DNA from 3 places in the Caproicibacter fermentans genome. Region 2 is predicted to be linked to each of the others. Evidence: riboswitches for the same ligand, from Rfam matches in the RefSeq annotation. Region 2 holds a riboswitch; each other region holds the start of a gene.
The links. Region 2 has a riboswitch for thiamine pyrophosphate ahead of HCR03_RS11865 (energy-coupled thiamine transporter ThiT). Riboswitches for the same ligand answer to the same signal wherever they lie in the genome.
Positions count from the first base shown of each region.

Region 1: linked by a shared signal. The riboswitch ahead of HCR03_RS08205 (phosphomethylpyrimidine synthase ThiC) and the one ahead of HCR03_RS11865 (energy-coupled thiamine transporter ThiT) in region 2 are both predicted to bind thiamine pyrophosphate.
Region 3: linked by a shared signal. The riboswitch ahead of thiD (bifunctional hydroxymethylpyrimidine kinase/phosphomethylpyrimidine kinase) and the one ahead of HCR03_RS11865 (energy-coupled thiamine transporter ThiT) in region 2 are both predicted to bind thiamine pyrophosphate.

Region 1 is NZ_CP060286.1:1,659,560-1,670,143, reverse strand. It holds gene HCR03_RS08230 (flavin reductase family protein) at 1-120, shown strand, start outside; partial or broken gene HCR03_RS19765 (hydroxyethylthiazole kinase) at 417-542, opposite strand; gene HCR03_RS08220 (thiamine phosphate synthase) at 559-1,269, opposite strand; gene HCR03_RS08215 (thiamine-binding protein) at 1,253-1,570, opposite strand; gene thiM (hydroxyethylthiazole kinase) at 1,574-2,410, opposite strand; gene HCR03_RS08205 (phosphomethylpyrimidine synthase ThiC) at 2,589-2,834, opposite strand; TPP riboswitch at 3,065-3,164, opposite strand; gene HCR03_RS08200 (helix-turn-helix transcriptional regulator) at 3,246-3,422, shown strand; gene sigK (RNA polymerase sporulation sigma factor SigK) at 3,672-4,319, opposite strand; gene HCR03_RS08190 (MATE family efflux transporter) at 4,536-5,891, shown strand; gene HCR03_RS08185 (hypothetical protein) at 6,065-6,532, shown strand; gene HCR03_RS08180 (CFI-box-CTERM domain-containing protein) at 6,688-7,572, opposite strand; gene HCR03_RS08175 (IS110 family RNA-guided transposase) at 7,926-9,158, shown strand; gene HCR03_RS08170 (metal-dependent transcriptional regulator) at 9,316-9,696, opposite strand; gene HCR03_RS08165 (aminopeptidase P family protein) at 9,844-10,584, shown strand, end outside.
Region 2 is NZ_CP060286.1:2,398,582-2,409,165, reverse strand. It holds gene HCR03_RS11900 (deoxyribonuclease IV) at 43-891, opposite strand; gene ychF (redox-regulated ATPase YchF) at 1,071-2,165, opposite strand; gene HCR03_RS11890 (Tex family protein) at 2,368-4,521, opposite strand; gene HCR03_RS11885 (VOC family protein) at 4,636-5,022, shown strand; gene HCR03_RS11880 (DUF1624 domain-containing protein) at 5,032-5,814, opposite strand; gene HCR03_RS11875 (thioesterase family protein) at 5,989-6,381, shown strand; gene HCR03_RS11870 (HAD hydrolase-like protein) at 6,378-7,037, shown strand; TPP riboswitch at 7,062-7,173, shown strand; gene HCR03_RS11865 (energy-coupled thiamine transporter ThiT) at 7,239-7,811, shown strand; gene HCR03_RS11860 (glycine betaine ABC transporter substrate-binding protein) at 7,908-8,816, opposite strand; gene HCR03_RS11855 (ABC transporter permease) at 8,884-9,726, opposite strand; gene HCR03_RS11850 (quaternary amine ABC transporter ATP-binding protein) at 9,719-10,584, opposite strand, start outside.
Region 3 is NZ_CP060286.1:261,448-272,031, forward strand. It holds gene HCR03_RS01315 (acetyl-CoA carboxylase carboxyltransferase subunit alpha) at 1-537, shown strand, start outside; gene HCR03_RS01320 (peptide ABC transporter substrate-binding protein) at 712-2,385, opposite strand; gene HCR03_RS01325 (ABC transporter ATP-binding protein) at 2,594-3,562, opposite strand; gene HCR03_RS01330 (ABC transporter ATP-binding protein) at 3,555-4,571, opposite strand; gene HCR03_RS01335 (ABC transporter permease) at 4,568-5,623, opposite strand; gene HCR03_RS01340 (ABC transporter permease) at 5,639-6,556, opposite strand; TPP riboswitch at 7,377-7,476, shown strand; partial or broken gene thiD (bifunctional hydroxymethylpyrimidine kinase/phosphomethylpyrimidine kinase) at 7,705-8,500, shown strand; gene thiC (phosphomethylpyrimidine synthase ThiC) at 8,497-9,810, shown strand; gene HCR03_RS01355 (thiamine phosphate synthase) at 9,826-10,017, shown strand; gene HCR03_RS01360 (MerR family transcriptional regulator) at 10,099-10,584, opposite strand, start outside.

The DNA.
Region 1 (10,584 bases), 740 kb from region 2:
GATTCCATCATGACCGGGTCCCACGAAATGTTTATCGGGAAAGTCGAAGCGGTACACTGCGAAAAGTCCCTGCTGAAAGAAAACGGTGATATCGACTTTTCAAAAATCAATCTTCTATAGGTTATTTTGCAGTATTGTTAGAAACAGTACCGATAGAGTACAATAAAGTTCGCAAATTCGCGAAAGTATAGAAAGTCATTGGGACTCCTTTAAAAGGAATGGTGTCGAGACATTCAAAAAAGGAGTTCCAGGCATAGGCAGATTACGTTTCTCCAAAAAATCAATATCAATTTCTCCATGCGCCCATGGAATCGATCAGCGTCCCGTCCAGGTCAAAAATCGCGGCTTTAAAATTCAGCGTCCGACGCCTTCCGCATTTGCAATGAAAAAATTAATGTTATCTCGTTTCTAAAAAATATAGCCTGGGAAATCGAAGCGATGGCCTCCACGTTTCCGATATCGTCGGCCATGACCGGGAATGCTCCGATGGCCGGCGTGATGTTGAAGCTGACCGCAACGTAGTTTGTGATAGGATGGATCAGCGGCTTTTGCTGCGTATCACCTCTTTAGGGGTGTATGGGACTTCCAGGTATCAACCAGCTTGGCGGCTTCTAACTTTGGATTGTCGGCTTCAGACACTGCGGATACCACGAAAAAACCATCGACTCCGGTTTCAGCAAGCTGAGGTATATCAGCAAGCTTAACACCTCCGCCGACTACGACGGGAATCGGGCTGAGTTTGGCAAGCTTTGCAATATCGTCGAAACTTCTGGTGATCACTTTCCCATCCAAATTGAGCCCGCAGTCCGGTTTTGTCTTTGTTTCATGCAGCGGTCCGGCGCCAAAATAATCAATTTGACTGACATCCGCCGTTTTGATGTACTCAAATAATTCATGCGTTCGGGCTGATAAACCAACGATGGAATCGTCGCCCAGGTATTCCCGGCAGACTTCCACCGGGATATCGGACTGCCCAACGTGGATTCCATCCACTTTTATCCCTTGTTTTCTCGCCGCCAGGACAACGTCAAGACGGTCGTCCACCAGCAGTGCTACCGTATCCGACTTACCGGCTTGCGCGATCACCTCGGAAGCCCGATGGGTTAGCTGAATCAGCTCGCGTGCCGAGACGGTTTTTGAACGGATCTGCAGGCATGTGAAGCCGCCCTCAACCGCATCCTGAATGATCGGCACAACGGGCCGGCCTTTCGTATTCTCAGGCCCCACGACAAAGTATGCTGAAATGTCCAATTTATTTCTGACGCTCATTTTGTCCTCCCAAAATACCGTTGACTTTATCGACCTTGGTATTCATCATGTCTGTAAAACCGGGACGTATATCGGCTTTCAGAACAACTTCCGTGCGGATACCTTTGCCGGCAAGCACGAAGGTTGCGTCTTTTACAACCTTCATCACTTCATCCCACTCGCCTTCGATCTCTGTAAACATGGACGTCGTATGATTCGGTAAGCCTGACTCACGAATTACTTTCACGACTTCGGCTACTTCGGGCGCGAGCTCGTCACCTATGCCGCAGGGCGCGATTGCGACTGCAATCAGTGCATTCATAGATTAAACCTCCTCAATTTCAAACGGGTTGTTGGCAATTTCCACTGCGGTTGCTTTATACAGTTCGTCGAGGAACCGAGTCTGAAAACTTCCGGGACCGTCCACTTCATTTTCAGCACGGCTCCCCGCTAAATTGTACACGGAGGAAGCAGTAAGCGCTGCAATAAACGGTGAGGCGGCCGTTGCATAGACCGCGACGACTCCACCCAGGGAACAGCCCGACCCGGTGATTTTTTCCATAAAGTGCGACCCTCCCTGAGAGAAGGCTATGACGGAACCGTCGGTGATCAAATCCGTCTTGCCCGATACGGCCACAGCTCCGCCTGTCCACCCGGCCAGCGCGACAGCCGCCGCCCTTGCGGCAATTACCGAATCCGTAGAATCGACACCGCGGACATGGGATTCCTCCGAACTGCCGTCCAATCCCCACAAACCGGCCAATGCGATAATTTCCGAAGCGTTCCCTCTGATCACGCTGGGCTTATACTCTTTATATTGTCTGAGCAGTTCCGTCCTAAGCAAGCCGAAACCGGCCGCGACCGGGTCCAGAACCCATGGCTTACTCAGATCGTGCAGGACTTTGGCTGTGCGGGGTAAAGTCTGCTCATAAACCGGCAAAAGGGTACCGACGTTTATGTAGGTAGCTGCGCCGGCTTTCGCCAGAGATTCACCCTCATCGGGCAGGTAGACCATAGCGGCTGAGCCGCCGACTGCAAGCTGAGCATTGGCTACAAAATTGATCGTCACAGAATTGGTGATTGATCCTGCCATAGGATTCGTCCGCTTTACGGTTTCCACCGCCTGAATCATCCGGTTTTGAATGTTCTCCTTACTGATCATTTCCTATTCTTCCTTCCGCTGGTATTACCCAGATCAAGTTTTATGGTATAATCTCAGCCCTGCGGTCAACCCGCAATTCAGTCTGTTACCCACAGACAGGCACCCATTTATTCTTTTTTTTTCTTTTACTTTTTCTCTGCGGAGTTCAGTTCCGCATCCAGCCCGTCCAGCATCCGGTTCATAGTGAGCAGTGCGCACATTTTTCCGCTATGGAACAGCTGTGCTGATCCTCCGGCGGAACGCTTTTGTAATATGCCTTTGTTTTTTCCCCATCGAGGAAAAGCCGGAATGTTTCCTCCCAACCAAGCTTTCGGCGGGCTTCACTCAAGCGGTAGCCGGCTTCGCGGGCACCTTTCAAGCCTTTGGCGATGTCGGCCGGCGTACGCCGCGATCGCACCCATTTTCGTGATCTTCTCAACGGCATGCTTCTCACTTACCTTTCTGAATAAACAAGGATGCCTGCTGAGTTCAGCAAGCATCCTTATATCACGTCGATTTGCTTCCCTACGTCAGTATTGACTAACAGGTTCAAAGGGTCAGATTTTACCTTCTCAACTCGTGCGGACAGCATCCGTTTGAGTCCCCCCGCAACGTATTCGGTTTTATAGAATAAAAAAGTGCCCTCCTTCTGTAAGAAAAGCACTTATTCATTGTTCCGTATAATGAATTGCTTCCCTACGCCAGTGTTAACTGACAGGTTCAAAGGGTCAGGTTTTAACCTTCTCAACTCATAAGAGTTCCCCCGCAACATATTTTGTTTTCTTTATCCTATCACTTATTGGCTGCCATGTCAATTCCGCTAAACATTAATCTATATAGATAAACCGATTCGTAAATGAAAAACAACATAAGGCATTACAGAAAAGAAAAGGACATATTACAAGAAGAGCTGGCGAAGATGCGCAATGTTTCAAGACAAACGATCAACGCCATTGAAAATAATAAATATGGCCCCACGCTTTCGATAGCGTTCAACTTTCAATTTGGCAAGAGTATTGCAAGTATTCCATAATAAAGTCCTTCTCATGGTTCAACTGTTCACAACGGACCTGACTTTCATGATTTTTTCAGTATTAAGGTGACCAATTGAAATTCAATGCCATTTTAAGCAGTCCGTCTCTCTTGGAAACGGACTGCTTTTGTATATCACATTCCAACTACGCACCAGTCAATCGGGCCTTATTACATTATCTTTCCAATGCGGGTCTTGCGCTAATCTAAAGCAAGAGACTAGAACAGACCAGAATATCGAGCGCTTACATTAGGCGCGCTGCGATACATAGGAACGGGAAATGCCAAGCCTTTGCGCGACCTCCCTCTGAGTCAGCGGATCGATGCCGTCCAGGCCGTACCGCAATCTGATAATGGTTCTTTCACGGGGAGTGAGAACATTGTCTATGTATTTTTTCAGCTGTTCGGATTTCATCTTATAGTCCAGGTTGTCAATGATATTGTCCTCCGTTGCCATAATATCGATCAGCGTCAAGGTGTTGCCGTCTTTGTCCGTGTCGATCGGCTCGTTGATGGAAATATCCTGCGCGCTTTTTTTGGAGGAACGAAAATACATCAGCACTTCATTTTCAATACATCTTGCGGCATAGCTGGAAAGACGAATGCCCTTGGAACTGTCGAATGTGTTGACTGCCTTGATCAGCCCGATCGTGCCGATGGAAATCAGATCGTCCTGTTCGCTGGAACTGGAGTAATACTTTTTGATGATGTGGGCAACCAGCCGTAGGTTGTGTTCGATCAGCTTCGCTTTTGCTTTTTGATCCCCTTTCTTCATTTTTTCCAGGCAATCCTTTTCTTCCTGCGCTGTTAACGGACGGGGAAAAGAACCGGAGCCGGTAACGTGAAGCACCAGAAAAAGGAAGCCGGATAGTGCAAGCCCCAAAAATGCGCCAAACATGGTATTCGCCCCCTTGGAATCGTGTACAGACAGTATATGCGGGACGGCCCCGGATTGTTGCAAGTCCGTTTTGATCTTTCAGGAAACAGCTGCCGCCCGTTCTTTATTTGCCGGACTAACGGCGGAGCCGATTTTCCGAAACCTTATTTTTTTATCTAGTTGTAAGTTTTGCCGGAATCAGATACAATAAAAGATACTTAAAGGAGGGCAATTCACTTGGAAGAAACTAGACAGAATAAAATGGGCGCCATGCCCGTTTTTCCCTTGATCATTTCAATGTCCGTTCCGGCAATCCTGTCCATGATGGTTCAAGCATTATACAACATAGTCGACAGTTATTTTGTCGCGCAGATCAGCGAAAATGCGCTGACTGCCGTATCGCTGGTTTTTCCAGTTCAGACGCTCCTGATCGCGCTTGCGGTGGGCACCGGAGTCGGACTGAATTCGCTGATTGCGCGCCGGCTGGGGGAAAACCGCAGAGAAGAGGCGGACCGGGCTGCAACGCACGGCCTGCTGCTTGGATTCGCGAACGGTCTGCTTTTTCTGTTTGTCGGCCTGTTTTTATCCGAACCGTTTCTCCGCGCTTTTACTTCAGACCCCGAAATTGTCAGCATGGGGTCCGTATACATGAATATTGTCTGCGTATATTCTTTTGGGGCCTGTATTGAAATCAATATTGAAAAAATTCTGCAGGCGACCGGCAATATGGTGTTTCCAATGCTTTTTCAGCTGGTTGGCGCCGTCGGCAATATGCTGCTGGATCCGGTTTTTATTTTCGGACTGTTCGGCGTGCCCGCATACGGCGTGAAGGGAGCGGCGATTGCGACCGTGATTGCGCAGATTCTTTCGATGTGCGTCGGACTGCTGGTGCTTTTTTTCCGGGAGCATGAAGTCAGAATTGAATTCAGGGGGTTTCATGTCAGCTGGAACGTCATCCGGAATATTTACGCGGTCGGGCTGCCTGCTATTGTGATGCAGTCCACCGGCTCTGCGATGGTGGTCGGTATGAATGCAATCCTGATCGGATTTACCGAGACTGCGGTTGCGGTTTTTGGTGCATATTTTAAGCTGCAGTCGTTTGTTTTTATGCCGGTTTTCGGTTTGAATCAGGGGCTGATGCCCGTGATGGGGTATAACTACGGAGCAAAAAACAAGGGCCGACTGCTCAGCGCCGTCAAAATCGGCTGCATCATTGCGGCGGCTATCATGGCGGTCGGGGTGGCCGGATTCTGGCTGTTTACAGACAAGCTCCTGCTGATTTTCAACGCGTCCGACAGAATGCTTGAAATCGGAGTACCTGCGCTGCGCACCATATCGCTTTGCTTTTTGCCCGCTGCGTTCGGTATTGTCTTTTCCACGACTTTTCAGGCGGTTGGAGACGGAATCAAAAGCCTGACCATTTCGCTTCTGAGACAGATTGGCGTGCTGTTGCCCTGCGCGTACCTTTTGTCTAAGATCGGGCTGGAAGCGGTATGGTATGCTTTTCCCATTGCGGAGGGGATTTCTCTGATGGCGAGCATACTGCTCTTTTACCTTTTAAAACGGACGACTCTTCGTGCGTTGGATTCATAATCGCGTTCCGAAAGCGAGAGACCGAAAGAATGGTGGAAGTCTGTAGGAAAATCTGGCTCTTCTTTCCGGATTTCATCCAGGAAGAGATTTTAAGCGAAAATCAGCGCCCATGAGCGAACCGAAATCAGATATAATGAAAAAAACGGAAAATATGGAAAGTGAAAGAAATGTTAATGACAAACAGAAAAGAAAAACTTTCACCTGCGCAGATTTTAGTTTCTCTGGACAGTGCTCAGGACAGCAAACTGACCGGACGCCTTTACAGCGGCTTTTACCGAAAGGTCTATAACTTTAACAGCGAAACCGAACTCCTCCTTGCGATGGATCGTCTGTGCGACAGTATGCAGTTTCCGCAGGCGTCGTTTAAAAGCCGGAGTTTTGAATCCAAGTACTCGAAAACGTTTGTCAGAAAGGTGGAGAACTTCATGGAATCGGAGATCGATACGGCATTACAGCAGGACAGGGCTACTTTTCTGGTGCATATTAAATTCCGGCAGAACGCATCCTGGCAGGGCAGCATTACCTGGGTCGAAAAAGAAAAAACGAAGAATTTCCGCAGTGCGCTTGAGATGCTGAAACTCATGGATGAAGCGCGGCATCCGGCTGTTAAGGAAGTTGTCGACTGGGAAGAAACCACTTGACACAGCAAAATGAACATTAAAAAGGGGCTGTTGCAAAATGAATTTGCGATAGCAAATTGCACAAAGGAATAGCTCCAAAAGCAAGAAAGTGCGTCTTGAAGCGGCTGCCGAAGCCCAATCAAGGCGCATTTTTTGTGCAATATTTTTCGTCGAGGCTATTTTGCAACAGTCCCTTTAAGCCATTTTGTCTCAAGCTCGGACATCATATTTTCATAAAGCTGTTCGCATTGCCGGGGCCGGTCCTTTTTCAGCGCGGAGAGGCAGGGCAGGAGATGCTTCCGGTAAACCCGGTTCCACTCCGGCTTCGATCTGCCGGAGGCTTCCACCGCGCCGACGATGAAGGGAGCGAGCAGGTAATATTCGCTGATCTTTGCCGTTCCCCCGGGGGACTTTAACAGGTATTCGTCTCGAAAACGGCGCAAAATCTGCAATTCTTCGCAGTCGTCGCCTTTGCCGAGTTCGGTGCAGACAGCCGTCGTGATAAAACAGAGCTTGCTGCGGAATCCGCTCTGAATGGTGGAGAAGGTGGCTTTGCCGAGCGGCTTTTTATGGGCGGAGTTCCACTTTTTCAGGAAAAGATCCGCCAGCCGGTCCGCGGCGGGCGTGTTTAAATCAAGTATGGCGGGAATCGTGAGCGAAGTGATAGAGATGCGAAGATCGAACGCGTTTGCGGCGGTTTGCCGGATGGTTTTCCCTTTTTGTTCGAAGCCGTCGATCAGGGCGTCGGAAAAAAACTCGGCGGCTTCTTCGCCGTAGGCCGCTTCTTCCTTCAGATAAGCCTGAAGGGCGGGACCAAGCGCATCCCGATAAGACTCAAACTTGCCGGGATAGTTTTTCGCGTTCAGCCCGTCAAAGCGGATGACGGTGGAAAAGGTCTCAGGCGGAAGCAGCCGGACCGCCTCGCCCAGACGGACGGACGGGCCGGGCGCTAAGTTCAGCTCGATCGGCTGCGCGCAGAACATGCAGACGATTTTTTCGGCGTCTTCCGGAACCTGCAGCTCCCTGCCGCAGTGCGGGCAGCGCAAAGAGCGATAGCTCATGGGGAATCCTCCTCGTATAATAAGTTTTGTAGGGCGAAAACGCCCCAAAAATAGAATACCGGCAGGCTTTGAGATGCCCGTGATATAATGCTGTCAAGTCGGCAGGGACAAGCTCTAATTCCTCCTGTTGGGCCGTAAGGCTGCTTCACAGATAGTCTGTTCCCCTGAGCCGGAAGTTAGCTGCAAACTCATTAGCTGTTTGCCGGAAGCAAGGCCGCCCTTTTAGCAGTGAGGGATATCGCATTGGCCTTTTCCGGAATGATTCTAATACGCGAGGTTGCTGATGCTCCGGTTATCATGGGTATCTTAAAACCTGCCGACTTGAAAATCCCACTGTGGGGGAGGTGATATTTTTGAATCCACTTTACGTTGGCATTGATGTGAGCAGCAAAAATAACGTCGCTTACCTCATGAAGCCGGATGGAGCCAAACACAGCAGCTTTTCCGTGCAGAACAACCGTGGTGGTGCTAAACTGATGTCTGAGAGAATTGTGTCCGCACTTACCGCGATGCAGCTCAGCGACGTGATGATTGGCCTTGAGGCCACCTCCATCTATGGGGACTGCCTCGTTTATGCGCTCCGGGAAGATGGCAGATTGGGACGGTTTCAACGGAAGATCCATGTTCTCAATCCCAAGCAGGTCAGAAAGTTCAAGGAAGCCTATTCCGATCTGCCCAAGAACGATTTCGTGGATGCCTTCGTGATTGCCGACCATCTCAGATTCGGCAGAATTGCCTCAGAGGTTTACATGGACGATTATCGCTACAAGGCCCTTCAAACACTAACCAGAGCACGCTTTTTCTCTGTCCAGAACCTAACGCGGGAAAAGCAGCGTTTTGCGAATTACCTGTTTCTCAAGTGCTCTGGGTTGGCTCAGGAAAAAGTCCTTTCCCAAAATACCAGCGCCACCACCATTGCCCTGATGGAACGATTTGAGACAGTGGATGCACTGGCTTACGCCGACATAAAAGAGTTGACCGACTTCATCGTGAAATCTGGACGAGGGAGGTTTGCCAATCCAGAAGCTACCGCGAAGGCGGTGCAAACCGCCGCCAAAGGCTCCTACCGGCTTCCCAAAACCGTGAACGATTCTGTCAACCAGGCCATGTCGGTCTCGATCGCTGCCATGCGGGCATTGGAAAGCCAGATCAAGACGCTGGACAAGGCTATCGAGCAGCAGTTCGAGATCATCCCCAATACGCTGACCTCTGTCCCCGGTATTGGTAAGGTGTATTCAGCGGGTATTATTGCTGAGATCGGTGACATTCACCGCTTTCAGTCTCAGGCCTCTCTGGCTAAGTTTGCTGGCCTCGTTTGGTCTCAGCACCAGTCCGGAGACTATGAGGCTGAGAATACCCATCTAATCAAGTCCGGAAACCGATTCCTTCGGTACTATCTGCTGGAAGCTGCCAACTCTATGAGAAGATGCGACTCGGAGTTCCGGCGCTACTATGACCTCAAGTTCAAAGAGGTCAACAAGTTCCAGCATAAACGCGCACTCGCTTTAACTGCCAGAAAACTGGTTCGGTTGGTCTTTCGGCTGCTGAAAGACAACCGCCTGTACATTCCACCGGAAGAGTATTAAACTCTGATGGTATTGTTACCCTGTTTTTTAAATTGCAAGGGCAGGGCTTGAAAAGGTTTGCCTTTTTTATCCAGCCAGTACGTTTATGGTGGCTTTTTTATCCGTTCCATTTGCACTTACCCTCTTGACTTCATACCATTAGACTGTCTGTGGCGGTTCATACGGTTTCCGGGTGATCTTCCACATGTTTTTTAATCAGCTGAAAGCTTTTTTCACTGATGATGTGTTCAATCCGACAGGAATCCTGAACCGCCGTCTCATGGTCGACGCCCAGCGTCAGCTCCAGAAATTTGGCGATCAGAGTATGCCGCTCATAGACCGCGGCAGCCCTTTTCGCGCCGGAATCGGTCAATACAAGGTTTCCGTTCTGCTCCATGACAAGAAGACCGGCTTCTTTTAAAATGCTCATGGCACGGCTGACACTGGCTTTGGTAAAGCCCAGTTCGTTGGCAACGTCGATGGAACGGACAAATCCGTTTCGATTTTTTAAAATCAGAATGGTTTCAAGGTAATTTTCTCCCGATTCCTGTATTCTCAATCCAGACCCTCCCGTTCATGGAATCATATGGCTCATTATATCATTCCACAGACTAAATAACAAGTGCGGCAGGAAACGGATTCTTGACAGACCGCGCCGCGGAGCCTATACTTTTTTTATTATTGATAAATGGGAAGCGATTGTGACATGCAGAAAATTCAGGACAGAATAGCGGCGCTGCGGGAGCAGATGACTCAAAACGGTCTTTCGGCATATATTATTCCATCCTCTGATCCGCATATGGGGGAATATGTGCCGGATTTCTGGCAGGCGCGCAAATATTTTTCGGGTTTCACGGGTTCTGCTGGAACGCTGGCGGTTCTGCGCGGACGCTGCGGGCTTTGGACGGACGGCAGATATTTTATTCAGGCGGAGCGCCAGCTTACCGGCAGCGGAATCGAATTGTTCCGCATGGGCGTCGGCGGCGTGCAGACCTATCCGGAATTTCTTTTGGGAATTCTTCAAAAGGGCGACACGGTCGGCTTTGACGGGCGGATGCTCCCTGCTTCGGACGTGGAATCCATGGAAGAGAAGTTTGCCGCAAAGGGGATTCAGGTCCGTTCCGCGGACCTGATTACTCCGCTTTGGAAGAACCGACCGCTCCCTCCGGCAACGGAAGTTTACCTGCACGGAGAGAAGTACGCGGGCCTTTCCTGCGCGCAGAAGCTGGAGCAGGTCCGCGCGGGGTTGAAACAGGAAGGTGCGGACGGCCAGATTTATTCAAAGCTGGAGTGCGTCGCGTGGCTCTGCAATCTCCGTGCGTCCGATATCGAATATAATCCGATGGCGGTGTCGTACGCCGCCGTCTTTCAGGACAGCGCGGTCCTTTTCATCGACTCGTCCCGCTTTCAGCCGGGGGTTGCGGCATATTTGGAACAGAACGGGGTA
Region 2 (10,584 bases):
ACAGGGCTGAAAAGATACAAATTGTATAGAAAAGTATAAATATTACAAAGATTTGTCGAGCTTTTCCCATTCCTGCGAGATTTCCGCGATTTCCCGCCCGTGGCCGGAAAGGTCGTTCGGCGTTTCCAGAATCAGCGGCAGGCCCCGCACGGCGGGATGACGCGCGAAACGGAGCAGAGCCCCGAACCCGATCTGCCCTTTGCCGATCAGCTCATGGCGGTCTTTGCGGCTGCCGAGGGGATTTTTGCTGTCGTTCAGGTGGACGGCTTTCAACCGCCCGAGACCGATGACGCGGTCGAATTCCGCGAGCACCCCGTCCGGGTCGCCGACAAGATCGTACCCCGCGTCGAACACGTGGCAGGTATCCAGGCAAACGCCCACTTTCTCCGAAAGTTCCACCCGGTCCAGAATCGCGCGCAGCTCTTCAAAGCTGCGGCCGACTTCGCTTCCTTTGCCCGCCATGGTTTCGAGCAAAACCGTGGTGTTCATCTCCGGCGTGAGCGCTTCGTTGAGCGCGTCCGCAATCATACGGATGCCTTCTTCCGCGCCCTGCCCGACGTGACTGCCCGGGTGGAAATTATAGAAATTTCCGGGCAGGCGTTCCAGCCGCTCCAGATCATCCGCCAGAACCGACCGCCCGAACGCGCGCGTCTTTTCGTCGCCGGAGCAGACATTCATGGTATAGGGCGCGTGAGCGACAAACGGGCCCATCCTGTTTTCCCGCATCAGAGAAAGAAATTTGCTTTCGTCCTCCGGGTCGAGCGCGCGGGCTTTTCCGCCGCGCGGATTGCGCGTAAAAAACTGAAACGTGTTTGCGCCGATGGAAAGCGCGTCGCGGCCCATCGCGGCGTATCCCTTCGCGGCGGAAAGATGGCAGCCGATTTTCAGCATCCGGTTTCTCCTTGTTTTTCATACAAATATTGGGGCTTTTGGCCCCACTTGGCCTAATCCCGGGGCTGAGTGCCCCGTAACCTTCAGTTGAAGGTTCTAAAGTTGAGAACCAAATTTGTTTCTTTTCGTTTCTAATACTCAAGGCCGCGTAGCGCGAAAGACGATTTGCGTCCCGGATTTTAGACGTTAAAGCGGAACAGCACCACGTCGCCGTCGCTCATCACATAATCCTTGCCCTCGCTACGGACAAGCCCTTTTTCCTTCGCGGCGGCAAGGGAGCCGCAGGCGATCAGGTCGTCGTAAGCGACGACCTCCGCGCGGATGAATCCGCGTTCGAAATCCGTATGGATTTTACCTGCGGCCTGAGGGGCCTTGGTCCCTTCCCGGATCGTCCACGCGCGGACCTCCGGTTCCCCGGCGGTCAGGAACGAGATAAGCCCCAGCAGCGAGTAACAGGCGCGGATCAGGCGGTCCAGACCGGACTCATCGAGTCCCATGTCGGCAAGGAACAGCACCTTTTCCTCCGGTTCCAAGCCGCTGATCTGCGCCTCTGTTTCGGCGCAGATCGGCAGCACGCCCGCGTGCTCGCTTTCGGCGAATTCTTTTACCACCCCAAAATACGGATTCTTTTCCACGCCCGCCGAAAAATCGCCTTCGCTCATGTTCGCGGCATAGATGATCGGTTTATTCGAAAGCAAGGCGACGGAAGCGAGCAGCTCCGCCTGATCCTCCTCGCATTCGACCGTGCGCGCGGCCTTTCCCTCGTTCAGAACATCCTTGACGTGCTTGAAGAAATCCAGCTCCGCCTGATATTTTTTATCGGCCTTGATCATTTTCTGTGTGCGCTCGATGCGCCGGTCGAGCACCTCAAGGTCGGAGAGAATCAGCTCCGTGTTGATGGTTTCGATGTCACGTTTCGGGTCGATGCTGCCGTCCACATGCACGATGTCGTCGTCCTGAAAGCAGCGCACCACATGCACGATTGCGTCGCATTCGCGGATGTTGGCGAGGAATTTGTTGCCGAGGCCCTCTCCCTTGGAAGCGCCGCGCACCAGCCCGGCGATATCGACAAACTCGATCGTTGCGGGCGTGTATTTTTTCGGGTGGTACATCTCCGCCAGCTGATCCAGGCGTTTGTCCGGAACGGCGACCACGCCGACGTTCGGCTCAATCGTGCAGAACGGATAGTTCGCGGCCTGTGCGCCCGCGTTGGTAATCGCGTTGAACAGCGTGCTTTTGCCGACGTTCGGCAGTCCTACAATACCCAGTTTCATCGGTGAATCCTCTCTCTTTTCAGTGTGTTTTTTCGGCGGCGCCGTTTTCGCACCGGGATATTCGGGCATCCCGCTTTCACGGGAAAATATTTTCAACCATATTATAAAACTTTGTGGAAAAAACCGCAAGGAAGAGTCTTTTCGCGCCGCGCGCCCGGCTGCTCAAGCCGCTTTGTGTCCCCGTGCGGCCATGAGGGCAGAATCAAACTTTCTTCTGTTGCTTCATCGAAAGGGAAATGCGCTGCTTCTTCACGTCGACCGACAGGACGCGGACCTTGACAATATCCCCGACCTTCAGGACCTCCGACGGGTGCCTGATAAACCGGTCGCAAACTTCGGAAACGTGAACCAGCCCGTCCTGATGCACGCCGATGTCGACAAACGCGCCGAAATCGATCACGTTGCGGACCGTGCCGGTCAGCTCCATGCCCGGCTTCAAATCCTCCAGCTTCATCACGTCGGTGCGAAGAAGCGGCTTCGGCAGCTCGTCGCGCGGGTCGCGGCCCGGCTTTTGCAGCTCGGCGACGATGTCCATCAGCGTCGGCACGCCGACCCCGGCCACCGCCGCGGCTTTTTCCTTTCCGATTTGCGTCACCTTTTCCGCAAGACCCGGAAAGCTTCCCCGTTTTACTTCGGCGGGGCTGTAATCGCACAGTTTTAACAGCGCCTTCGCCGCGTCATAGGATTCCGGGTGTACGGCGGTGTGGTCCAGAATATTCTCACTTTCGGGAACGCGCAGAAATCCCGCGCACTGCTCGAAGGCCTTCGGGCCGAGCTTCGGTACCTTTAAAAGCTCTTTGCGGGCGCGGAACGCACCGTTTTCCTCACGGTATTTTACGATGTTTTTCGATACCGCCGCAGTGATTCCGGCAATATGCTCCAGAAGCGACGGCGAGGCCGTGTTCAGGTCCGCGCCGACTGAGTTGACGCAGTCCTCCACCACGCCGGAAAGCGCCGAGTCCAGCATCTTTTTCGGCATGTCGTGCTGGTACTGGCCCACGCCGACCGCCTTCGGGTCGATTTTGACCAGCTCCGCCAGCGGGTCCTGCAAACGGCGCGCGATCGAGACCGCGCTGCGCAGGGTTACGTCGAATTCCGGGAATTCCTGCGCGGCCAGCTTGCTCGCCGAATAGACGGACGCGCCCGCCTCGCTGACCACCATGTAGGAAACGCCCGCGTCCAGCTCGCGGATGACCTCGGCGGCGAACTGCTCCGTCTCGCGCGACGCGGTGCCGTTTCCAATGGCGATGACCTCCACATGATGCTTCAAAATCATCCGGCGGATGGTTTCTTTGGCCTGCTCCACCTTCGCCTGCGAATGGGTCGGGTAAATGACCCCGGTGTCCAGTACGCGTCCGGTCGCGTCCACCACGGCGACCTTGCAGCCCGTGCGGTACCCCGGGTCAAGGCCCATCGCGATTTTGCCGCGCACCGGCGGCTGCATGAACAGCTGCCGCAGATTGACCGCGAATACCTTAACGGCCGATTCGTCCGCCGCTTCCGTCAGGGAGTTGCGGATTTCCCGCTCGATGGAGGGAAAAATCAGCCGGGTGTAAGCATCCTCGCAGGCGGAGCGCACCGCGCGGGCACAGGCGGTATCGCCGCGGACGCATTCGGAAAACACGATGTTCAGCCCGCGGGCAGGGTCCAGCTCGACGGAAACCTTTAAAAATTCTTCTTTTTCCCCGCGGTCGACGGCAAGCACGCGGTGCCCCGCGATTTTGTTCATCGGCTCGCGGTAATCGTAATACGGAGCGTAAACGCTGTCCTCGTCCGGCTTCGCCGCTTTTGAAACCAGAATCCCGTGCGCGAGGGTCACGACGCGGAGCCTGCGGCGGATCTGAGCGTTGTCGGAGACGTTTTCCGCGATGATGTCGAGCGCGCCGGCGAGCGCGTCCTCCGGCGTATCGACTCCTTTTTCCGGGTCGGCGTACTGCTTTGCAAAAGAAAGCGGTTCGCCGGGGCCCTGCTTTTCAATCAGCTCCGCGAGCGGGGCCAGTCCTTTTTCCTTTGCGACGGACGCGCGCGTCTTTCGTTTGGGGCGGAACGGGCGGTAAATGTCCTCGATTTCCGCCAGCGTCTCCGCCTTTTGCAGCGCCGCCGCTGTCTCCGGCGTCATAAGGCCGGTTTCCCCGATCAGCGCGCCGACTTCCTCCCGGCGTTTTTCCAGCGAGCGCAGATATTCCAGCCGCTCCGCGATTTCCCGCAGCTTCTGGTCGTCCAGCGAGCCGTGCGCCTCCTTGCGGTAGCGCGCGATGAACGGAATCGTGTTTCCTGCGTCGATCAGCTCGACGATGTTTTTCACCTGCCATTCCTGCAGGCCGAACTGTCGTGTCAATTCCAGGGTCGGATTCATGGAATCCCTCCAAAAATCGTAAGATTATCGTTCTTTTGGGACAGTAAATGTGGTAATATATAGAAAATCAATACTCCCGCGCTCAGGGGCGGGGAAAAACGGAGGAGTCGGAATATGACGATTACCCACGCAGCGATTTACACACAGAACCTGAAAAAGCTGGAAGAGTTTTACTGCAGGTGGTTCGGCGGCAAGGCCGGGCCGGAATATGAAAATCCGTCGAAAGGTTTTTCCTCCCGTTTTATCAGCTTTGAGTCCGGCGCAAGGCTGGAGCTGATGCACAGCCGGAACCTGAACGAAACCGTCCGGCGCGAATTCACGGCGGGCTATGCGCACCTTGCGTTTTCCACGGAATCGGAGCGGGAGGTGGATAATCTGACGGCCCGCATGAAGGAGGAGGGCGTGCCCGTGGTGAGCGGGCCCCGCAGGACCGGGGACGGTTACTATGAAAGCTGCGTTCTTGACCCGGACGGCAACCGGGTCGAAATTACCGCCGGATAACTCCGGTTTTCAGGAAAGATAGGGCGCCAGCGGTTTTAGAAGCAGGCACAGGCCGTAGATGACCGGCTGGTGGAACAGGTACAGCACAAGCGCGTGACGCCCGAACCACGAAAGAATCGGCACCTGCGGGCGGTAGGCGATCTCCGGGAAACGGCCGGCCTTTGCCAGCTTGCCCACAAAGGTGCCCGCCGCGAAAACGAAAATCCACGGCAGAACGGGAAAGTAATCGGAGCTTTCGAAGCCGGGGCCGGGAAAGCCGAGCGGCGCGAGCCACGCGAACGTGTAAAGCCCGCCCGGAAGAGGAATGCCGAAGCCCGGTCCGCAGCCCAGAAAACCGCGCGGCACGCCGCGGGTCAGAAAATACAGCGCGAAGCATGCGATCACGGCAATCCACGAAAAACGGAACCGGTCGGCATACGGCTTCAAAAAGCCGAACAGGATCATGCAGACCGCAAGAAAGTGCAGCACGCCGAACGTGATGACGTCCTCCGGCACGAAAATCCGGGTGACCAGCGTCACGCCGAGCGCGACGGCCAGCAGCTTCGTCCCCCGCCTGAGGTTGGAGTGCGTCAAATACGAGGCGATGCCCGAAATAAACAGGAACATCCCGGCGAAAAAAGGTTCGGCGGGCATAAAAAAATTGAAAAAGTAAACGCCGATATTATTTCCGAACAGATAGCCGAACGTATAAAATCCGTGGTAAAACACCATGCAGAACACGGCGAATCCGCGGAGCTCGTCCATCAGGTGAATTCTTCCGCGTCCGTTCGGCGCGGTGATGCTTTCCGGCATGGAGGCGCCTCCCTTTGGGTAATAACCGGCCGCAAGGAAATCCTCGCGGATTTCCCGGCGGTCAAGGATGAAATCCTTTTTTGGATATGATATAATAAAGTAGAATACCGTGCCCGTTCTTTCCGGGCACAAAAGAAATCATATTATTATATCATGCAACTGGAGGAAATTACAATGCCGGATACTCGATTGACGAAAGAATACGCCGTCACGCAGGAACTGCTTGCCTCCCGCATGGGCAGCGGGGCGCTGCCCGTGCTGGCAACGCCCGCCGTTTCGGCCTTTTTTGAAAACGCGGCGATGGAGCTTGCCGCCGGATTCCTTGCGGACGGCGAAACGACCGTCGGGTCGAAAATCACCGTGGAGCACCTCGCGCCGACCGCGCCGGGCTGCGCCGTAACGGTGACCGCCGAGCTGCTGGAGCATGAAAAAAGGATATTTCGCTTTCGCCTGGAAGCGCGGGACAACGCCGGGGTGATTGCAACCGGCACGCATGAACGCGTCAGCGTGAAAAGCGACCGCTTTCTGCAAAAGGCCGACCAAAGAAAAAGCGCGGTGGCCGAATGAGCTTTCGTCATGACCTCGTCCTGTTTGACCTGGACGGCACCCTGACGGATTCCGCGCCGGGGATCACCGGCGGGCTGAAGGAAGCTTTTCAAAAAATCGGCTGGCCGGTTCCGCCGCGGGAAACCCTGCGCAAATTTATCGGCCCCCCGGTCCGGAACAAGCTCAATGAGACGTATCCGGAAATGAATGAGGAAGCCGTCTCCGAATTCATCCGGTTCTACCGCGATTATTATAACAGCCGGGGCGCGTATGAAAATTCGGTTTACCCCGGCATTATGGATCTTCTGGCGCAGCTGAAGGCGGGCGGCGTCCTGCTTGCGGTCGCAACCTCCAAGCCGGCGACCCCGGCCAAGCGGGTTTTAGATCATTTCGGTCTTGCGCAGCCCATGGATTATATTTCGACCGAAGACGATTCCGAATCCGGCAGGGGAAAAGAACATCTGATTCTGCCGGTTCTGGAGCAGTCCGGCGTGCCGGCGTCCCGCGCGGTCATGGTCGGGGACACCAAGTACGACGCGGGCGGCGCGCGCAGGGCCGGAACCGATTTTGTCGGCGTTCTGTACGGGTTCGGCTCGCAGGAGGAAATGGAGCGCGAGGGCGCGGAAAATTTCGTCGGCTCGGTCGAAGAGTTGCGTGATTTTCTGGTTGACAAATAACACGCGCTGTTGTATGATAATCCCAAAATAGAAAAGGGGTGCTGGGTATTTCCCGGCTGAGAGCAGGCGGATTGACGCCTGAAACCCATAACCTGATCTGGATAATGCCAGCGTAGGAAAACGAAAGTTACGCTCCGCGCAGGCCGCGGGGCGTTTTTTGTTCTCCATTAGCAGAATTCCGGACGAAATGGAGGGGCAATTATGACAAATGAGAACACGAAAACAACGGGACTGAATCCGACGGTGCTCCGGTTGGTGGAAAGCGCGGTCATGCTTGGGCTTGCGACGGTGCTGAGCCTGATCAAGCTTTACCAGATGCCGCTGGGCGGGTCGGTGACGCTTTGCAGCATGCTGCCGATTTTGCTGATCGGCTACAAGTACGGCGTAAAATGGGGCCTGCTCACGGGCTTTACCTACGGGGTGATCCAGCTTTTGCTGGACCTCGCGGCTGTGATGTCGTGGGGGCTGACTCCCGTGGCAATTACGGTATCGTTTCTTTTTGACTATCTTCTGGCGTTTGCGTTCCTGGGCCTTGCCGCCGTTTACGGCAGGAGCTTCCCGAAATTTGTGGCGGGGATGTTCACGGGAGTGCTTCTGCGCTTTGTATGTCACGTCATTTCGGGCGCGACGGCTTACCTTTCGTGGGTGCCGGCGGAATGGAGCGGTCATCCGTGGCTTTATTCCATGGCGTATAATGCTTTTCTTCTGCCGGATTTCGCCATCTGCCTGGTCGTCGGCGGCCTTCTTTATAAACCTCTGAAGAGGTTCCTTTGATTCTTAGGCGGATTTGGATTTCAACAAGGAGCGGCGCCCCGTCCGGGGCGCCGCTCCTTGTTGAAAAATACTGTTTGGAAGAAAATATGCCGTCGGTTAAGATTTCGCGGGCAGCCAGCCGCTGACCAGGTCCTCGTTGCTGTTCATCCAGGAACGGGCCGCTTCCAGCGGATCGTCCGCGTCCGCGACGGCGCCCATCAGGTCGCCGAGCTGATCGCTTGTCATCTTGAAATTGGTGAGGAACTTCGCAACGTCCGGAGCTTTCTCATCCAGCTTTTTAGAGCCGAGCTTGTGGATGGATTCCGCTTCGCCGTAGGTTCCCTTCGGGTCTTTCAGGAATTTCAAGTCCCATTTGGCGAACATCCAGTGCGGCTGCCAGCCGGTCACAACAATCGGCTCCTCGTTGTCAACGGCCTTTTTCAGCGCCGCCGTCATGGTCGGGCCGCTGCCCGGCATCAGCTTGTAATCAAGGCCGTAATCCTCAAGCGCCTTGTCGGTCGTCGTCATGATTCCCGCGCCGGAATCGATGCCGACAATGGTGCCGTCGAATTTATCTTTGTTGGCGTTCAGCTGGTCGATGCTGTCGATATCGACATAGGACGGAACGACCAGGCCGATTTTCGCGTTGTCAAAGCTGACCCCGTAATCCTTCACTTCGGAACCGTATTTATCCATATAACTTTTATGGGTAACCGGAAGCCAGCAATCCAGGAAAACGTCGGTGCCGCCGCTTGCCAGAGAAGCAAATACCGGCGCGACGTCCGTCTGAACCTGCTTGGTATCGTACCCCATCTTATCTTTTAAAATCGCGCTCATCAGGTTCGTCATGGCGATATCTTCCGACCAGTTGACGTAACCGATTTGAATCTCGGGTTTCGTTCCCCCGTTTTTCGCGCTGCCTGTCTGGCTCGCCGCGGAGCTGCTTTCCCCGTTCTGGGCGCATCCCGCAAGCATACCCAGGCAGATTGCGCCTGCCAGTATTGCCGCTGTAATTGATTTCTTCATTTCAATCCCCTTTCAGAATAGAATGTGTGAATTTATTGAAAAGCCAAAGTGGCATTTTCCGATAAGATTATTTAGCGTTGATCTTATTTCGGTTTGATTTGCCGATTCCCTGCGTGATGCGGTCCAGAATCATCGCGAGAATGACGACGGCGAGGCCGCCCTCGAATCCCTTGCCGACCTCCAGCTGCGTGATGCCCTGCAGCACGGTGATGCCGAGGCCCTCCGCGCCGATCATGGAGGAAATGACCACCATGGAAAGCGAAAGCATGATCGTCTGGTTCAGCCCGGCCAGGATGGTCGGCATTGCGAGCGGAATCTGCACCTTGAACAGCATCTGGTTGCCGGTGCAGCCGAAGGAGCGCGCCGCTTCGATCACGTCGCCCGGAACCTGCCGGATGCCGAGGTTTGTCAGGCGGACGGCGGGCGGCATGGCGAAGATCACGGTCGCGACGGCGCCCGGCACCACGCCGAGGTCAAAGAAATAAACCGCGGGAATCAGGTACACAAAGGCGGGCATGGTCTGCATGAAGTCCAGAATCGGCCGGATGATGCGGTTGGCCGACTCGCTTCGCGACATCCAGATGCCGACCGGGATCCCGATGAGCAGGGCGATCAGCGTGCTGGTTATGACCAGAGCCAGCGTTTCCATCGTCTCCGTCCAAAGGCCGATGGAAACGACGACCAGAAGCCCGACCGCGGTAAAAATCGCGGTGCCGCGGCCGGCGAGACGCCAGGCAAGCAGCGCCAGAATCACGATCATGACATAGAACGGGATAAAGTTGAACAGGTGCTCGAAGGAAGTTACGACCCAGAGCAGGATCATTTTGATCCCGCCGAAAAAACCGGCCCAGTTTTCCGTCATCCAGTCGATGGCCTTTTCCACCACATCCCCGATCGGAAGTCTATTCATTTTCATCATCCTCCCCGAGGATACCCGACAGAACGGATACTTTCATAATGATGCCCACCACTTTTTGCTCCTCGTCGACCACGACGATCGGGTATTTGGAATTGATGACGAGGGGAAGAAGTGTTTCAATGGAGGTGTCGGGCGAAACGGTCTCCACATTTGTGTCGATGGCGTCCTTGACGCTCTCCGGCTCGTGGGCGCCTGCCTTCAGCAGATCCACCGCTTTGTCGATGGAGAGAATCCCTTTCAGGTGCCGGTCCCTGTCGACGACGAAAATGCTGGAAATGGAAGCTTCCCTCATTTTGCGGACGGCAACCCGCACGCCGTCTTTCGCGTAGGCGATGGGGTCCGGCCTCCTCATGATGGTGGAAGCGGTGACAACCTTGACGCGGTTGACGTCCTGTACGAATTCGCGAACGTAATCGTCCGCCGGATTCGTAAGGATGTCCTCCGGCGTGCCGGTCTGCACGATGACGCCGTCCTTCATGATCGCGATCTTGTCGCCGAGCTTCAGCGCCTCGTCCAGGTCGTGCGTGATAAAAATGATGGTCTTGTGCATTTTGGTCTGCAGCGCCAGCAGCTCGTCCTGCATCTCCTTGCGGATCAGCGGGTCAAGCGCGCTGAACGCTTCGTCCATCAGAAGAATATCCGGGTCGTTCGCCAGCGCGCGCGCCAGGCCGACGCGCTGCTGCATGCCGCCGGAAAGCTGGGAGGGCATGCGGTCCTCGTGTCCCTCCAGCCCCACCAGGCGAAGCGCTTCGCGCGCTCTTTCGCGGCGGGTGTTCGGGTTCACGCCCTGAATTTCAAGCCCGAATTCCACGTTGCTTTCCACCGTGCGGTGCGGCAGCAGGGCGAAAT
Region 3 (10,584 bases), 1.8 Mb from region 2:
GGATACCGTAAGGCGCTGCGCCAAATGAAGCTTGCGGAGAAATTCAGACGCCCCGTCATCTGTCTGGTGGATACGTCCGGCGCGTATTGCGGCATTGGAGCGGAAGAGCGCGGGCAGGGTCAGGCGATTGCCGAAAATCTGATGGAGCTCATGGGGCTGAGGGTGCCCGTTGTTTCCATTCTGATCGGGGAAGGCGGCAGCGGGGGAGCGCTGGCGCTGGCGGTTGCCGACGAAGTCTGGATGCTGGAAAACGCCGTTTATTCCGTGATTTCACCGGAGGGCTGCGCCAGCATTCTGTGGAAGAATCCCAAAAGAGTTGGCGATGCGGCGGAATACCTGAAAATTACGGCACAGGACCTTTTGTCCATGAATGTCATCGACAGGATCATTCCGGAAGGAATCGGGTTTACCAAGACCTGCGCCTTTTTAAAGATACAGCTGATCCGAACGCTGAAGCGGAGCCGTGCTCTTACGGAAGAAGAGCTTGTAAGTCAAAGGTATGAAAAATTCCGGAGAATCGGCAGTGACTTTCAATAAAACGGCGGGCCCTCTGCAAGGGGGGGACTCGCCGCTTTAACCTGATCTGCCTTAGAAAAATATGCCGGTTCGGTGTTAATGCAGCCTGCTTACTTTATGGCCGTGAAAAAATCTCCCCAAAAGGCAAACGCCTTTTGGGGAGATTTCAGTTCAGTACCAAAAGTTAGAGCTAAATCAGCTTACTGTTGCATAAGTGAAAAGTTTATCGCCAAGAGAAGTTGTTACAATACCGGAAATATTTGTGTTTTGCAGGTACACATCGGTGTAGAAGTAGATCGGCGCAACCGCTGAATCCTGCATCAAAAGCTTTTCAGCGTCGTGCATCGCCTGCATACGGACCGTTTGGTCTCCGGTGGACTTTGCCTTTGCAATCAAAGCATCATAGTCCTTGTTTGACCAGTGGGGGTCATTATTGCCGGAACCGCTGATGAACGTATCCAGATACGAAATCGGGTCGATATAGTCGGCCAGCCAGCCGTCACGCGCGATGTCGTAGTTGCCTTTTTGGCGGCTGTCGATAAATACGGCCCATTCCTGCGCCGCAAGGGTGCAGTTGATGCCGAGTTCTTCCTTCCACATGTTCTGAAGAGCTTCGGCGACTGCCTTATGGGTGGAGTTAGTGTTGAAGGAGTATTCAAAGGACGGGAAACCCTTGCCGTCCGGATACCCGGCTTCGGAGAGGAGCTGCTTTGCCTTGGCTACGTTTGAATCGTAGTCGTCGTCCTTGACGGAGTAGAACCCGCCGCCGACTGTGCGGAAGTCTTTGGAGGTGTCGGCGTCGCCGATTCCAAGGGAGACAAACGCGTCGGCAGGAGTCTGGCCCTGCTTCGTGATGGTGTTGATAATATAATTACGGTCAATTGCGAGCGACAGCGCTTCGCGGACTTTCTGATTGTTAAACGGTGCTTTCTGGCAGTTAAACGCTACATAGTAAGTGCCAAGCTGGGCCATTGCGTGGTAATCCTTGGTCTGAGCCCATTTGGTCTGCTCGGAAACCGGATACGTGTCGGCAAACTGCAGCGCGCCGCTCTGGTAAGCCGCCTGAATCGCGGAGTCGTCGTCCATCAGCATGAACTTGATATTGTCGATTGTGACGGCGTCCTTATTGTAATAGGTGTCGCTTTTTTCGTCGACAATGCTTTCCTTGTGGTTCCAGGCCGTCATCTTATAGGCACCGTTGCCGATATAAGTTTTCGGGTCCTGAGTCCACTTGTCGTTGCCGTCCACGATGTCTTTGCGCAAAGGGTAGAACATCGGGCGGGAGAGGAGCTGCTCGAAATAAGCGCAGGGTGCGTTCAGTGTGATGACCAGATGAGTGTCGTCAGTCGCCTTGATTCCAAGACTGGTTACGTCCTTGTTCTTGCCGGTGTAAATATCCGTTCCGTTCTTTACCGGGTCAAACATGTAGCTGTACTCGGAAGCGGTTTTCGGGTCGACGCAGCGCTGCCATGCATAGACAAAGTCCTGCGCGGTGACGGTTTTGTCGTCCTGCCATTTAATGTCGTCGCGCAGCGTGACGTTATAGGTCAGTCCGTCGTCGCTCACCTTGATATCCTTCGCCTGTCCGTTGACGATCTTGCCGTCTTTATCCAGCTTGGTCAGACCTTCAAAGCAGTGCTGGATGTAAATGCCGCCATCGACCGCGGTATTCAGATCCGGGTCGATGGAATCCGGTTCCGTACCTACGTGCACCGTCAATGATTTGGATTTTGATGTGGAAGTGGATGCCGTGCCGGACGCCGTCTGCGAGGCCGCACCGGACGAAGCCGACGCACCGCCGCCGCATCCGGTGAAAGCCGTCGCAATCATCGCCGCGGCAAGCACCGAACACAATAACTTTCTTGTCATAAACTTTCCCTCCGTTTTACAATTTGAAATACGCATTTATGCCAAGTCCTGTTGTGAGAAAACAGTCCGCCCTAAGAATAAAACAGTATCATGCCGAAAGGCAAAGTAAGAGAAAATTAAAAAAGAGAAAATTGCTTTTGGCACTGCGGAATCAATCCTTTGCCCATGGCGGATTGTCTGATCGTCTCAAACAAGACTGAATGCCCAATTAAATCTCCTGAATTCTATGGCACGCGGCAAAGTGGCCGGGTTCATACTCCTTCATTTCGGGAACCGCTTCGGCACATTCCGGAACCGCATAGGGGCAACGGGTGCGGAAACGGCAGCCGGTCGGCGGATGAAGCGGACTTGGAATGTCGCCTTCCAGCACAATCCTCTGTTTTTCGCGGCTCGATTTCGGATCCGGAACCGGAATTGCCGAAAGAAGACTTTTTGTATACGGGTGAAGCGGGTTTGAATAGAGAGTCTCACTGTCTGTCAGCTCCACCAATTTGCCCAGGTACATCACGCCGATGCGGTTGCTGATGTGTTTGACAACGGCAAGATCATGCGCGATGAAAAGGTAAGTCAGACCCAACTCTTGCTGAAGATCTTCAAACATATTAATCACCTGCGCCTGAATCGAAACATCCAACGCGGAGATCGGCTCATCGCAGACGATAAATTCAGGGTTCACCGCAAGCGCTCGCGCAATGCCGATCCTCTGGCGCTGACCGCCGGAAAATTCATGAGGATAGCGGTTTGCGTGCTCGCTGTTCAGCCCGACTCGGTTGAGCAGAGCCAGAATTTTTTCCTTGCGCTCCGCTTTTGAAGAAGCAAGATTGTGAATGTCGATTGCCTCGCCGACAATATCGCCGACCGTCATGCGGGCATCCAGAGAAGCATAGGGATCCTGAAACACAATCTGCATCTTTCTGCGGTACGGCTTGAAATCAACGTGCGTTACATCGACACCGTCGTAAATGATTTTTCCGTCGGTAGGCTCATAAAGCCTTAAAATCGTACGTCCTGTCGTTGTTTTGCCGCATCCGCTTTCACCAACCAGGCCTAATGTTTCGCCGCGGTTGATAAAAAAGCTGACGTCGTCGACCGCCTGTACATAGCCTTTGCTGAAAGTGCCTGTTTTAACAGGAAAGTATTGTTTCAAATTTTGGATTTCCAGCAATTTATCACTCATCGCCGTTTGCTCCTTCCTGTTTTTCCAGCAGCGCTTTCTGATTCAGCCAGCAGGCGCTTTTATGGGTTTCAGAATGCTGTATGAATTCCGGCATTTGTCTGAGACAGATCTTCATGCAGGATTCGCAGCGTGGGGCGAACGGACATCCCGCTGGAGGATTGAGCAAATCAACCGGCGTTCCCTCGATGGGAATCAACCGTTCGTGAGTCGTCTCGTTAATCTTTGGAATAGAGCGGAGCAGGCCGTTGGTATAGCAGTGCTTCGGCTCATAAAAAATTTCGTCTGTGGTTCCAATTTCTACGATTTTCCCGGCGTACATGACCGCAATTCGGTCGCATACATCGGAAACGACGCCGAGGTCGTGCGTAATCAGCATAACGGACATTCCGATTTTCTTTTTCAGGTCGACCATCAATTCCATAATCTGAGCCTGAATGGTTACGTCCAACGCTGTGGTTGGTTCATCGGCGATCAGCAGCTTTGGCTCGCAGGCCAGCGCCATGGCAATCATGACGCGCTGACGCATGCCGCCGGAAAATTCATGAGGATATTGCTTCAGCCGTTTTTCAGGCTCGTTGACGCCGACCAGATTCAGCAGTTCAATCGCCCGTTGGCGGCGTTGCGCCCGGTTTTTACTGGTGTGCAGCCGAAGCATTTCTTCCAGCTGATTCCCGATGGTAAAAACGGGATTCAGAGAAGTCATCGGGTCCTGAAAGATCAGGCTGACTTCTTTTCCGCGGATTTTGCGAAATTCCTTTTCGGGGAGCTTTTCAATCTGATGACCGTTAAAGTTTACGCTGCCGCCGACAATTCTGCCCGGGCGGTCGACCAGACCCGTCAGAGTGTAGGCGGAAACGCTTTTACCGCTTCCGGATTCACCGACAATGCCCAAAACCTCGCCGTAATCCATCGTATAGGTTACCCCGTTTACCGCTTTGACTTCACCGGCAGGGGTGAAAAAAGATACTTTTAGATCATTAATATCAAGCAAATGTTCTTGTTTCATCATTTATTCTCCTTCAGTTTTGGATCAAACGCATCCCTCAGGCCGTCGCCGAACAGATTGAAGGAGAGGATAACCAAACTGATGGCAACCGCCGGCGCCACAAGCAGGTACGTGTACGATTCCATGCCGCCGATGGCATCGGAAGCGAGGGAACCAAGGCTTGCCATGGGGTTCATAACGCCGAGTCCAAGGAAGCTTAGGAATGCCTCCGTAAAAATCGCCCTTGGAATTTCCAGTGTCGCGGTAACAATCAGAACGCTGATACAGTTTGGAATCAAATGCTTAATAATGATTCGGCTGTTAGAGGCGCCAAGCGCGTGAGCGGCTGTTACGAACTCCTGCTCTTTCAGAGCCATGATTTGCCCGCGGATGATTCTTGCCATGTTGGTCCAGTACAACAGACTGAATGTCAAAAAGATACTGACCATCGGCACACCCATTGCCTGAAGCCAGCCAAGCGACGGATGAGCGTCGAACAAATTGGTCAGCGGTGCTTTCAGCGTAACCTGAAGAAGGATAATCGTCAGCATATCCGGAATCGAATAGATCACGTCGACGATTCTCATCATCACCAGATCGACCACGCCGCCGAAAAAGCCGGAAATTGCGCCATAGACAGTCCCGATCAGTAAAACCAGCATGCTGGCGATGATTCCGACCAGCAGCGAAATCTTAGTGCCCATCATCAGCCGGATCACCATATCGCGGCCGTGCATATCCGTACCCAGAAAATGCGGGAAAACGCTTTGCCCCGCCGAAATGGCTTTCAGCTCTTTCGCGGAATACTGCATGGGGTGCAAAAATTCACTTCCGCGAATTTGCTGGTCGTAAGCGTAAGGATAAAACGAGGGAGCGACAAAAGCGAAAAGAATCGCGATAATAATCACAACGAAAGCAGCCATTGCCACCTTATTATGTGTCAGCCTGCGCCAAGCATCCTTCCAAAATGTCGTGCTCTCTCTCATAATAATCAGTTGCTGTTTTTCCTCATCCGCCGCAGGAAGAAAATCCTCCGCGTTCAAATGAAGGGAAAACGGGTTTTTAAAAGCTTCCATTTCCATGTCCTCCCTTTACTGAAGTGTAATGCGCGGATCAATCAGCTTGTAACTAAGATCGACCACTAAGTTCATCAGGACAATGAGGACGGCAAGGAAAATGGTCGTGCTCATTACCAACGGATAATCGCGGGCAGTGATGCACTGAATAAATTCACGCCCAAGTCCGGGAATATTAAATACGGTTTCCACGACGAAACTGCCTGTTACTGTATAAGCGATCATTGGGCCGAGGTAGGTAATAACCGGAAGCACTGCGTTGCGCAGGGCATGCTTGAACAGCAGAAGGGACTTTCCGACGCCCTTTGATTTTGCCGTACGGATATAGTCCTGATCCAGAGCGTCCAGCATGCCGGAACGCATCAGCCTTGTAATATATGACATCGGATAAAACGCAAGGGTGGCACACGGCATGATAAAGGCCGTGACAGAATGCAGGCCCATGGTCGGCAGCCAGCGAAGCTTTACCCCGAAAACCAGCATTAGAAAAGCAGCCATGACAAAACTTGGAACCGCGATTCCAAGCGTTGAGACTACCATAAGCAGCCGATCCCAGAACCTGCCTCTGTTAAGCGCCGAAACAGAGCCCATAAAGACCCCCAAGATGACCGCGACCAAAATGGAAATGCCGCCGAGCTTGGCGGAAATTGGAAAAGCTGTAAAGATAATATCATCTGCGGAACGGCCCTTTTGTTTTAACGAGTCGCCTAAATCGCCCGTAATCAGTTTTCCCATGTAATTCAGATACTGCTGGGGAAGAGGCTTGTCAAGTCCGTATTTTACATTCAGCGCCTTTACGGTTTCCGGCGGAATGTTCTTTTCACTCAGAAATGGCCCGCCAGGTATCAAATTCATTAAAGTAAATGTGATAATAGATATGAAAAAAATTGTCAGTAAGGCATAACCGATTCGTTTAATGGCATATGCTCCCAAAATATATCCCCCTTTTTTCCTTTTATTTATTAGAAACGGCAGGTACATTCTTCGCTGAATGTGCCCGCCGCTTTAATAAATCTTCATGGCTAGAATATTACGGTAATTAATAAATATTCATTGCTAGAATTTTTATAAAAACGCACCGAAAATGCCCAATGCGTGAATTTTCCGAGCATTTCGAATGCATGATGTGCATTATGTAACGGCAAACCGTTCCAAATGTATGAGAACTGGCCTATCGAGTCGCAATAGGCAAGGCATCAAATTTTAACTTCAATACTTAATGTATGGAATTGCTTGGCTGCTGAAAACCCATACTGTTGTCCTCTTTTTTGAGAGGGTATCCTTCTCCCGGTCTCTTGACCACTCCCCATGTTTCATTAAGTAATTTGTTTCTTTGAAGCTTACCGGATTTGCATCATGAAAGATTAAAAATGCCTAATGCTAAAAGTATTTATGAATTTAAATAAAAGTATAGTTTAACATCCTTTGATTGTCAAGGACGAATTTAAGCCAAAAACCGTCTTCATTTTGTCCCATTCTGAATAATTCCAGCAAGAATGAAATAATATTCACTAACCGATGGAAGATTTAAACAGTTATTTTTGAAACCGCTAAAATTCTTTTTTTCTGTAAATAGTAAAGGCTGTGCCTTTGCAAATAAATGGACGCTTATTTGCGCTTAACTTCAGAAAAAGCTGCATATGACAAAATATGCCAAAAAATCTGAATATAACAATAAGTATTTATTGAATTTGCAATGCATAAACTTTAATAAAAATTAAATTGACAGAAAACTTGGAAAAAGATATAATAAATTGAAAACGGGGGGAACTCACTCTGAGTTGAGAAGGTAAAACCTGACCCTTTGAACCTGTCGGTTAACACCGGAGTAGGGAACGTGAAATTGTTTGATCGGCGTTCGCCTCTTTTGGCGGGCGCCTTTTTAATTGAATATCGCGGGGGGACTCATATAGAGTTGAGAAGGTAAAACCTGACCCTTTGAACCTGTCAGTTAACGCTGTTGTAGGGAGCAAAGAGAAAATAACCCGCCGGTTTCGGTGGGCTATTTTTGTTTGACGGAAACCCGTTTTTGAATCCAAAACCCCAAATTTAAGATACGATTAAGAAAAGGAGGAAACCAAATGAAAAATCTTCTGACGATAGCGGGCTCCGATTGCAGCGGCGGAGCCGGAATTCAGGCGGATCTGAAAACCTTTGCCGCGCACGGCACGTTTGGCATGAGCGTGATTGTGTCCATCGTCGCGGAAAATACGGAGCGTGTGATTTCGATCTGCGACATGGCACCGTCCACGGTTGCAGACCAGATTGACGCAGTATTTGAGGATATTGCGGTTGACGGCGTAAAAATCGGGATGCTTTCCGGCACGGAGCTGATGCGTATTGTTGCGCGGAAGCTGAAGCAATACCGGCCTCGCGGGGGTGGTCGTCGACCCCGTGATGCTGGCAAAAGGAGGCTGTGCCCTGATGCAGCCGGAGGCGCTCCGGACCCTGAAAGAGGAGATCCTTCCTCTGGCCTGCGTTTTGACGCCGAACATACCGGAAGCGGAGGCCATTACCGGAAGGAATATCATTACGCCGGAGGATCGCCGTGCTGCCGCAAAGCTGATGTTCCAAATGGGCGCGGAAAATATCCTGCTGAAGGGGGGGCATCTTTCCGGTGAAGCGGAGGACCTGCTGTTTGACGGCGGCCGGTTTTACACCTTTACACACAAAAGGATCGAAACAAAAAACACGCACGGCACGGGATGCACGCTGTCCTCCGCCATTGCGGCTAATCTGGCGCTGGGCCTAAGCGTACCGGAAGCGGTCCGCGAGGCGAAGGAATATGTGACCGGGGCGATCGAGCATGCGCTGCCGATCGGAAAAGGCCACGGACCGACCAATCATTTTTACTTCATGAAAGGGATCAGAGGATGAAAAATTACAAAACACAGATGGAAGCAGCTAAAAAAGGAATTATAACGGAAGAATTAAAAAGGGTCGCCGAAAAAGAGAGGATGGAACCGGAAAAGCTTCTGACAAAGGTCGCTTCGGGACGCGCCGTGATTCCGGCGAATATCGGCCATATGGCGCTTTCCCCGGAAGGAGTCGGGGAGGGGCTTTCCACAAAAATCAACGTGAACCTCGGGGTATCGGGCGACTGCAAAAATTACGCAGTTGAATTGCAAAAAGCGGAGCTTGCGGCCCGGTTCGGCGCTCAGGCGATCATGGACTTGAGCAATTACGGAAAGACCCGGGAATTCCGCCGGAAGCTGATTGCAGAGTCCCCGGCGATGATCGGCACGGTTCCCGTTTACGACGCGGTCGGATATCTTGAAAAGGACCTGCTGGAAATCACCGCTCAGGATTTTTTGAAAGTGGTTGAGGCTCACGCAAAGGAGGGTGTGGATTTCATGACGATCCATGCCGGCATCAACAGGCGGGCGGTTGAATCGTTCCGCAGGCAGGGGCGAAAAATGAATATTGTTTCCCGGGGCGGTTCGCTGCTTTTCGCGTGGATGGAAATGACGGGAAATGAAAATCCGTTTTTTGAATATTACGACGAGGTCCTTGACATCCTGCGCGAATACGATGTGACGATCTCACTCGGCGACGCGTTAAGGCCGGGCTGCCTGGATGACAGCACCGACGCCGGGCAGATCGCTGAGCTGATTGAAATCGGCCATTTGACCGAGCGCGCCTGGAAAAAGGACGTGCAGGTGTTGGTGGAAGGTCCGGGCCACATGGCAATGAACGAGATCGCCGCCAACATGGCGCTGGAAAAACGCCTGTGCCACGGTGCGCCGTTTTATGTCCTGGGGCCGTTGGTAACGGATATCGCGCCCGGCTACGACCACATTACGGCGGCGATCGGGGGGGCGATCGCCGCCTGCGCGGGTGCTGATTTTCTCTGTTATGTAACTCCGGCGGAACACCTGCGCCTGCCGGATCTGGACGATGTGAAAGAGGGAATCGTCGCAAGCCTGATCGCGGCGCACGCCGCGGACGTTGCAAAGGGAATCCCCAACGCACGGGAGCGCGACAGTCAAATGGCGATGGCGCGTAAGAATATGGACTGGGATGAGATTTTCCGTATTGCAATCGACGGCGAGAAAGCGAAGCGGTATTTTGAAAGCACACCGCCCGCTGATCGTCATACCTGCTCCATGTGCGGAAAAATGTGCGCCGTACGGACCACTAATCTAATTCTTGATGGGCAGAAAGTGGAATTTTGTTCCGAAAAATAAAATAGAGGAAGGTCTATGGAAACGCTCGCGGAAATCCGGCGCGCCGTGATCATTCCGATCGTGGCAATCGGGGGAATCGGCCCTCAGAACGCCGCGCGGTTTTGCGGCACGGGAGTCGACGGCCTCGCGGTGGTTTCGGCTATTCTTGCTGAGCCGGATATCACCTCGGCTGCTCGGGAACTTCGCACGATTTTTCGTCGCGTATAATCCTTACTCTGAAAAAGTGGAGCCGTCCGAAAATGAATGCCCCGGTTTCTTGGGGCAATTCATTACGGACGGCTCTGTTTGTTATGCTTTTTTCAGATGCTCAGTATAGATTGTTACCGCGTCCTTCAGAAATTTTGTAAGGCCCGGCTGCAGCCGGTCATAATATGCGGTAAACCGCGGATCCTCCACATACATTTGAACCAGGCCGGCGTGGGCTTCGGGGGTATAATGATTCCAGGTGTAGGAAAGCCACCTCCGATGCAGATCGGCCGCATGCTGAGCGGTTTCTCCCGCCGGGTCGCCGGACTGAAAGGCTTTCAGCAAAGCACGGTTCAGCTCCTGCTCCAGCGCCTGAAACCGAACGTATTGTTCCTGCGTCATACCCAGCATTTTGCGGTTGCTTTGGTCAACGGCCTCATCTCCGTATTTTTCCCGGATCTCCTTGCCGTAACGCTGCTCGTTCTGCTTGACCAGCTCCGTTTTAAAGCCTTCAAATTTCTCTTTGTCTGCCATGAATATTTCTCCTTTCTCAAAGGCAAGCGTTTTTTCGACGTTGTGAATTAAAAG